Regions from separate parts of the Rhizobium sp. 01T444 genome, predicted to be linked through region 2. Evidence: riboswitches for the same ligand, from Rfam matches in the RefSeq annotation. Region 2 holds a riboswitch; the other holds the start of a gene.
What was found. A riboswitch is a leader RNA that binds a small molecule or an ion and turns the genes downstream of it on or off. The one in region 2 is predicted to bind S-adenosylmethionine.

Region 1: another riboswitch for S-adenosylmethionine. It lies ahead of AC1DTN_RS01390 (O-succinylhomoserine sulfhydrylase); the one in region 2 lies ahead of metA (homoserine O-acetyltransferase MetA).

The regions. Positions count from the first base shown of each region.
Region 1 covers NZ_JBFTPD010000001.1:288,038-292,454, forward strand. Annotated here, with positions in the region: tRNA gene AC1DTN_RS01380 (tRNA-Gly) at 378-451, opposite strand; gene AC1DTN_RS01385 (2'-deoxycytidine 5'-triphosphate deaminase) at 512-1,606, opposite strand; SAM riboswitch at 1,680-1,758, shown strand; gene AC1DTN_RS01390 (O-succinylhomoserine sulfhydrylase) at 1,805-2,989, shown strand; gene apaG (Co2+/Mg2+ efflux protein ApaG) at 3,179-3,571, shown strand; gene AC1DTN_RS01400 (Hsp33 family molecular chaperone) at 3,595-4,417, opposite strand, start outside.
Region 2 covers NZ_JBFTPD010000003.1:541,474-545,890, forward strand. Annotated here, with positions in the region: gene AC1DTN_RS08015 (ABC transporter ATP-binding protein/permease) at 1-1,696, opposite strand, end outside; SAM riboswitch at 1,844-1,921, shown strand; gene metA (homoserine O-acetyltransferase MetA) at 1,969-2,892, shown strand; gene AC1DTN_RS08025 (aldose epimerase family protein) at 3,033-4,055, shown strand; gene AC1DTN_RS08030 (GntR family transcriptional regulator) at 4,173-4,417, shown strand, end outside.

The DNA of each region.
Region 1 (4,417 bases), on a different contig from region 2:
GGCCGCCTGTGTTATGAATGATTGTCTCTCTTGAATTACCCAAGGCATCTCACGCGAAAAGGTGCGGAAATACTGGTTACAAAAAATAAACATAGCCAGCTTCCAATGCGCGATTGACAATTGCCATAAACTAAAACCAATTCAGCATTAAGTTGCATTTACCTGCTTTTTGTAAGGCTCCCGCTTGCATGGCGATTGAAGACGTTTCCGAGAATTACGCAATTGGGTCATCTTGAGGCGTTCGGCGCTCGCGGACAGGTTGAATTTATGGATGTATCGAGGGGTGAGAAATGAAGGGCCAGGTTCGCAAAAAACTTCTCTGACGAGTTTTGGACGACAGGAAGCCCAGGCGCATTGGACATCGCTGGAAAAGTAGCTGGAGCGGGTGAAGGGAATCGAACCCTCGTATTCAGCTTGGGAAGCTGCTGCTCTACCATTGAGCTACACCCGCCTGATGGCTTGAGACTTCCAACAGATAGCCGCCGCTGTCAAGTGACGGCGCCATCGAGCATCAGATACGGAAATGCTTCGAAAGCTTGAGGCCCTGGGCCTGATAGTTGGAGCCGAGGCCTGAACCGTAGAGGCTCGACGGCTGTTCCTGCATGTGCTCGTAGATCAGGCGGCCGACGATCTGGCCGTCTTCCAAGATGAAGGGCACTTCGTGGCTGCGCACTTCCAGTACCGCACGGCTGCCGCGCCCGCCGGCCGGCGCATGGCCGAAGCCTGGATCGAAGAAGCCGGCATAGTGGACGCGGAACTCACCGACGAGCGGATCGAAGGGGGTCATTTCCGCCGCATAATGCGGGGGAACGTGCACGGCCTCACGCGAGACGAGGATGTAGAACTCATCCGGATCGAGGATCAACTCGGTGCGGCCGCGGCTGTAGAGTGGTTCCCAGAAATCGTAGATATCGTGCTGGGCCTTCTTGTCGACGTCGACGACGGCCGTGTGGTGTTTGCCGCGATAGCCGATCAAGCCTTCCTCGTCGCCCGTCAGATCGATCGACAGCGCAATGCCGCCGCCGGATACGTTCGGCTGCTTGGCGGCGACGAGCGTTTCCGTTGCGTGCAACTTCAAAAGCTCCGGCTCGCCCAGAACCGAATGGCCGACGCGGAAGCGGATCTGCGACAGGCGCGAACCGCGGCGCACGACGATCGGGAAGGTGCGAGGGCTGATTTCGAGATAGAGCGGGCCGGAATAGCCGGCCGGGATCTTGTCGAATTCCTGCGCGTAATCGGTGATGACGCGCGTGAAGATATCGAGGCGGCCGGTCGAGCTCTTCGGATTGGCCGAGGCCGACATGTCGGCCGGCAGATCGAGGCGCTCCATCAGCGGCACGATGTAGACGCAGCCCGTCTCCAGCACCGCGCCTTCGCTGAGGTCTATGACATGCAGGCTCAGCCGGTCGAGCTTGTCTGAGACGAGATGCGACGGGCCGGGCATGAAGCTGGCGCGCACCCGAAAAGCCTTGGCGCCCAGCCGCAGATCCAAGCTGGCGGGCTGGATCTGGTCGCGGTCCAGCTCGCGCTCGCTTTGAAGACGCCCCGTCTCAAACAGCGCGGCAATTGCGCGGTCGGCCAAAATTCCAGTTTCGCGAGCCATCATGCTCCATCCATAATTTGCAGCCGACAAAACCAAAGTCGGGGAATTGACGCAAGCTTAGAACGGCAGTATTGCAAATTTATCCCGTGGTGATTTGGCCGGTCGGCTTGCAGCCACGTTAAATAAGTGGCTAAAAAGACCGGGTTGAAAACCGGTCTGCATTTGCGGCCGGTTTTTTTGTTGTTTGAAAGTGGTGATGGCATGAGCAAGACCTGGCGCCCGGCAACCCAACTCGTCCACGGCGGAACGCTCCGCTCGCAATATGGCGAGACATCCGAGGCAATCTATCTCACGCAGGGTTTCGTCTACGATACGTCGGAAGCTGCGGAAGCGCGCTTCAAGGGCGAGACCGACGGTTTCATCTATGCGCGCTATGGCAGCCCCACCAATGACATGTTCGAAAAGCGCATGTGTATGCTGGAAGGCGCCGAAGACGCCCGCGCCACCGCTTCCGGCATGGCTGCAGTCACCGCCGCCATTCTCTGCCAGCTGAAGGCCGGCGATCATATCGTTGCCGCGCGCGCCCTCTTCGGCTCCTGCCGCTGGGTCGTCGAGACGCTGGCGCCGAAATACGGCATCGACTGCACGCTGATCGACGGTCGCGACCTCGAAAACTGGGAAAAGGCTGTTACCCCGAAGACCAAGGTATTCTTCCTGGAAAGCCCGACCAACCCGACGCTGGAAGTGATCGACATCGCCGGTGTCGCCAAGCTCGCCAACCAGATCGGCGCGAAGGTCGTCGTCGACAACGTGTTTGCGACGCCGCTCTTCCAGAAGCCGCTGGAACTCGGCGCCCATATCGTCGTCTATTCCGCGACCAAGCATATCGACGGCCAGGGCCGCTGCCTCGGTGGCGTCGTTCTCTCCGACAAGGAATGGATCGACGAGAACCTGCACGACTATTTCCGCCATACCGGTCCGGCCATGTCGCCCTTCAACGCTTGGACGCTCCTGAAGGGCATCGAGACGCTGCCGCTGCGCGTCAAGCAGCAGACGCAGAATGCAGCGGAGATCGCCGACTTCCTGGCCGATCAGGGCAAGGTCGCCAAGGTCATCTATCCCGGCCGCAAAGACCATCCGCAGGCCGATATCATCGCCAAGCAGATGTCCGGTGGGTCGACGCTCGTCTGCTTCGAGCTCAAAGGTGGCAAGGAAGCTGCCTTCGCGCTGCAGAACGCGCTTGAGATCGTCAAGATTTCCAACAATCTCGGCGACTCCAAGAGCCTGATCACGCATCCGGCCACGACCACGCACAAGAACCTGACGGACGAGGCTCGCGCCGAACTCGGCATCTCGCCGGGCACGGTGCGCCTGTCGGCCGGCATCGAGGATACGGACGATCTGATAGAAGATTTCGCCCGCGCTCTGGCGAAGGTTTCGGCCTGACCATCAAGGCACGGCCGTCGGCAGACGCTGCGGCCGTCGCATTTGCCTTGAATTTAACACTGAGAGTTAGGCTTAATGAACGAAAGGCGGTCCAACCGGGGGTGGTGAGGCCGCGATCACTGTACCGTTTCTTGACGGCAGAGGCCTCTTATAAGATACGGGTAACATATCCTGACTAAGGTGTAAGGCATGTATCGCGCCCTCACACGAGATATCGAAGTCGTTGTCGAGCCGTTTTATCTGGAGGAGCAATCCGATCCGGATGACGATCGCTATGTCTGGGGTTACCGTGTGGTCATCAGCAACAATTCCGGCATCGCCGTACGTCTCGTCAACCGCTACTGGAACATTACCGACCAGAACGGGCAGATCGACGAGGTCAGCGGCCCCGGCGTCGTCGGCGAGCAGCCGCGGCTGCAGCCAGGTGACACCTATGAATATTCGTCGGGCTGCCCGCTGGATACGCCGTCCGGCCTGATGTTCGGCCACTACCAGATGGAGACGGACGAAGGCGAGACGTTCGATGTCGACATACCCGCCTTCTCTTTGGATTCACCCGGCCTGCTCAGGGTATTGAACTAGAGCCTGCCCCATTCTCCGCGCACTCACTCCGCCGCCGCAACTTCCTGCACCGGGAAGCGGTAGGTCGTGGAGCAGAATTCGCAGGTGACCGAGATCTCGCCATTTTCCTGGCTCGCCTCGATTTCCTCGGCGCTGAAGCCCTTCAGCACGCCGCCGATCTTTTCCCGTGAACAGCTGCAACGATCGAAGACGGCGCGCGGATCGTATACGCGCACGCCGCGTTCGTGAAAGAGGCGAAAGAGCAGGCGTTCGGTGCCAACAAGCGGATCGGTCAGTTCATCGGCATCCACGGTTTCAACGAGCGAGCGGGCTTCCGTCCAGGCATCATCCTCAACATGGGCGCGCGCAGCCGTGTCGCCATCACCGCCGTGAAGATCGGGCCGGCGCATACGCTCCGGCGCTTCCGGCAGGAATTGGGCGACGAGGCCCCCTGCCCGCCAGCGGTGACGCGGCTTACCGTTCTCGTCGCGGTCGAAGAGCTCGGCTGCGGCAAGGCGCACGCGCGTCGGGATCTGCTCCGACTGGCGGAAATAGACACCTGCAATGTCTTCCAGCGAGGTACCGTCAAGTGCCACGATACCCTGATAGGGCTGGCTGAACTTGCCCTGATCAATGGTGAAGGCGAGAACGCCCTTGCCGAGAAGCTGTTCCGGCTCCGTTTCGCCAGCCGCGATCGCCTTATCGAGCAAGGCCTGGTCGAAGCGAGCGTAGGCCCGTACATTTTCCGGCGTGGAGAAATCGGCAACCAAGAGATCGACGGGACCGTCGCTCTTGGTCTGGACAGTGAATTTGCCCTCGAACTTCAGCGAGGTGCCGAGCAGCACCGTGAGCACCACCACCTCCGCC
Region 2 (4,417 bases):
TCATGCCGGTGTCCGGCATCGTGGTAAGCAGCTTCGTCATAGTGCGCTGCCATTCCGGCTCCATGCCTTCGAGCACTTCGTCGAAAACGGCCCAGCGCGGCTTGACGAGGAGCAGGCGGGCAAAGCCGATTGCCTTCTGTTCATCGGCATCGAGAAGTTTGTCCCAGCGCGCGCGGCTATCGAGGCGGGCGACCAGCGAATGCAAGCCGGCAGCCTCAAGCGCGGCTTCGATGGCCGCGGTGTCATAGGCTTCGGGTTTTTGGGGGAATGCGATCGCCTCCCGCAGCGTTCCACCCGGCACATAGGCAACCTGGGGGATGAACAGGATGTCGTCAATCGGCGGCAGGCCTATTGTGCCTTTGCCGCAGGGCCAGAGGCCGGCCATGGCCTGGAAGAGCAGGCGGCGGTTCACGCTGTGATCGCCGTTGATCATGACCTTTTCGCCGGCCCTGATCGTCACATCCGTTTCGCGCATCTGGAAGCCGCCGCAATCGTCGATATCCTCGCCAAGCTTGGCAACGATGACGATATCCTTCAGCGTCAGCCTGTCGGGCGCGGTTTCCTCGTAGACGATTGCGTCCTTCAAATCGAAGTCATCATCCATCTCCTGAAGCGCCTGGCGGAAATCGGTGACGCGCATCAGCGTGGCGCGCCATTCGGCAATCGGGCCGAAGTTGGCGACATACCAGCGCAGCGCCGTATTGACCTGGTTGAAGGCGCCGACCGACATCATCAGCTGACCGAATGTGAGGCCGCCGGAGAAATAGGCGGGGGCTGCAACAATGATCGGGATAACGATAACCAGCCAGCCATAACCCGCCGAGACCCAAGTCAGGTTGGTATTGGCCATGGCGAGCCGCTTGATGACGGTAAGGACGTTGCTGATATCGCCGTTGATGCGTTTGCGCTCGTTCTCTTCGCCACGCGCCACTGTTATCGCCGGCATATTCTCGTTGGCATGCATCAGCGCAAAGCGCAGTTCGGCTTCCTTCGAGAATCGGTCGGCATTGAGCTTGACGAGCTTGCGGCCAACGACCTGGCTCAATAGCGAGGCCGATGCGGCGTAGAAGATCGCCGCCCAGACCATGTAGCCGGGGATGGTGAAGCTGTGGCCGCTGATATGGAAGATGAAGCCGCTCGAAAGCTCCCACAAGACGCCGATGAAGCTGACGAGCAGAATGGTCGATTGCAGGAGGCCGAGAGCAAGGTTGGTGGTGCTTTCGGCAAGATTGCGGGAATCTTCGTGAAGGCGCTGGTCCGGGTTAACGCCGAGGATGCCGATGGTGGAGAGCTTGAGGGCGCGCTTGCGCTCCAGCCACTGATCGACGAGATCGCGTGAGAGGCCTTCGCGCATGTAGAGGGCCGTCATCTGGTTCAGCCATGCCTGCAGCACGTTGAGCAGCAACAGCGCACCGGCGATCATCGCGAAGACTTCGAGCTGGCGGAAGAACTCGCCGAGATCACGACGCTCGAGGGAATCGTAGAAAGGGGCGTTCCATTCGTTGAGGATCACCTGTCCATAGGCGGTCATCAGGATGATGACGACAAGCAGGATCGCAAGTCCCACGACCTTGCCGCGAACCTGCGAATTCCAGAATGCGGAGAACATCACTCCAAGCCGATATGTCAGGCTGAGATCATACCCCACCCGGTCCTGACTCTGGATGCCCTTCCCCCCTTTGACGTCATTTTTCATTATTTTTTCCAAAATCGCCCATCACACCATTAATAACATGGGGGCGTTACTGGTCCATCAACAGATTCCACCACCCATAAAGAAAGCGTGATGGCTTGTGCAGCTGTCTCTATTGACAGTTGATTCGCAGCGCGACTGGCGCTAATTAAGATAACTCGTGGTGATTTGGCCGGCCGGCTTGCAGCCACGTTAAATAAATCGCTAAAGGGCCGCGTGCGGACCGGTAGCGATTCTTTCGCCGCCGGTTTTTTATTTTGATCGAGTTGACCGCAATGCCCATCAAGATCCCCGATACGCTGCCCGCCTTCGAAACCCTCGTGAACGAGGGCGTGCGGGTGATGACCGAAACGGTGGCGATCCGCCAGGATATCCGCCCCTTGCACATCGGGCTGCTCAACCTCATGCCGAACAAGATCAAGACCGAGGTGCAGATGGCGCGCCTGGTGGGCGCTTCGCCGCTGCAGGTAGAACTCTCGCTGATCCGTGTCGGCAACCACAAGGCCAAGAACACTTCTGAAGAACATCTGCTCGCCTTCTACCAGACCTGGGAGGAAGTGAAGCACCGTAAATTTGACGGCTTCATCATCACGGGCGCGCCGATCGAGACGCTGCCTTACGAGGACGTTACCTATTGGAAGGAAATGCAGCAGATTTTCGACTGGACGCAGACAAACGTCCATTCGACCATGAATGTCTGCTGGGGTGCGATGGCGGGGATTTATCATTTCCACGGTGTGCCGAAATATGAACTGAAGGAAAAGGCCTTCGGCGTTTACCGCCACCGTAATCTCAAGCCCTCTTCCGTTTATCTCAACGGTTTCTCTGATAATTTCGAGGTTCCGGTGTCGCGCTGGACCGAGGTGCGCCGGGCCGACATCGAGAAGGTCGACGGCCTCGAGATCCTAATGGAATCGAGCGAGATGGGCGTGTGTCTCGTCCACGAGCCGAAGGGTCGGCGGCTTTATATCTTCAATCACGTCGAATATGATTCCACGTCTCTTTCGGACGAATATTTCCGCGACGTGAATGCTGGCGTACCGATCAAGATGCCGCACAACTACTTCCCGCATAACGATCCGGCGCTCGCGCCGCAGAACCGCTGGCGCAGCCATGCGCATCTGCTTTTCGGCAACTGGATCAATGAGATCTACCAGACAACGCCCTACGATATCGAAGAGATCGGCTCGGACATCTGAGCGTCACCGGTCCAGTTTAGAAATGATGCCGTCGCATTTCTGCGACGGTATTTTGTTTTCCGGCCCTGCCCGGTTGCGGTTTGCGGCGAATGGGGGCAGGTTCCGGTTCCAGAATTCTAGGGATGGAGTGAGCGTCAATCATGACGGACAAGTTGGAACGGGAAGTTTTCGGACAGACGAAGGACGGGGAGACCGTCCATCGCGTCGTCATCCGCGGCGGCGGACTGACGGTCAAGGTATTGAGCTGGGGCGCAGTAATCCAGGATATCAGCCTCGAGGGCCATAATGCCCCGCTGGTGCTCGGCTTCGAGGATTTAGGCAGCTACCTCGCGCATTCGCCTTTCTTCGGCGCGACACCGGGACGCTGTGCCAACCGCATCGGCGACGGCAAGTTCACGCTCGACGGCAAGGACTACCAGCTCGAACTGAACGAGAAGGGTGTCACGCATCTTCATGGCGGCAGTAACAATATCGGTACACTCGTTTGGACGATCGTCGAGCACGAGACCGACCGTGTCGTGCTGAAGATCGTCGATCCCGATGGCCGCGCCGGTTATCCCGGCAACTGCACGATCCAGGCGACCTATCGCGTGCATGGCAATGGCGAGCTTTCCGTCAACTACGAGACGACGACGGACCAGCCGACGATCGCCAATGTCTGCCAGCACTCCTATTTCAATCTCGATGGCCGGGAGGATGCGCTGGCGCACGACATCATGATCGCTGCCGACCACTATCTGCCGACCAATGAGAAGCAGATACCGACCGGCGAGATCCGCTCTATCGAAGGCACCGCGTTCGATTTCCGCGCGATGGCGCCGATGAAGCGTTTCGCCGGTCAGGAGCAGGCGCTCTACGATCATAATTTTTGCTTCTCGAGCGAGCGCACGGCCAAGCGCTCCGTCGTACTTGCCCGCAGCCTGCATTCCGGCGTCTCGCTGGAAGTGCGCACGACCGAGCCTGGCGTACAGTTCTATGCCGGCTTCAAGCTAGGCGTGCCGGTGCCGGGTCTCGGTGGCCGCAAGTATGCGCCATTCGCAGGCTTCTGCCTGGAAACGCAGATCTGGCCCGACGCCATCAATCACGCGGATTTTCCGAACGCGGTTCTGCGTCCAGGGGAGGTGCTGCGGCAGGAAACGGATTACATCTTCACGAAGAACTGAGATCACCCATCCTGTCAGGATGAATGAAAACCCTCGCGGTGTCCCGCGAGGGTTTTTCTTTTTGGTGAAGCGAATCCGACTTGCCGATTGGTTCTAAATAGGTTCTATTATGCGTCCATGGATAGAACCAGTCTGATAGCGGAACTGAATGGTCGTGGGCTGCGCGATGAGGCGGCAACGGGGCCGCTTTACAAGCGGCTGGCGCAGGCGCTCACGGGCCTCATTCAGGAAGGTCTGCTGAAGCCCGGAACCGCGCTGCCCGGCGAGCGCGATCTGGCGGAAGCCCTGAAGCTTGGCCGCGTGACGGTTCGGACAGCCTATCGCGATCTTATGACATCGGGTGCGCTGGAATCTCGCCACGG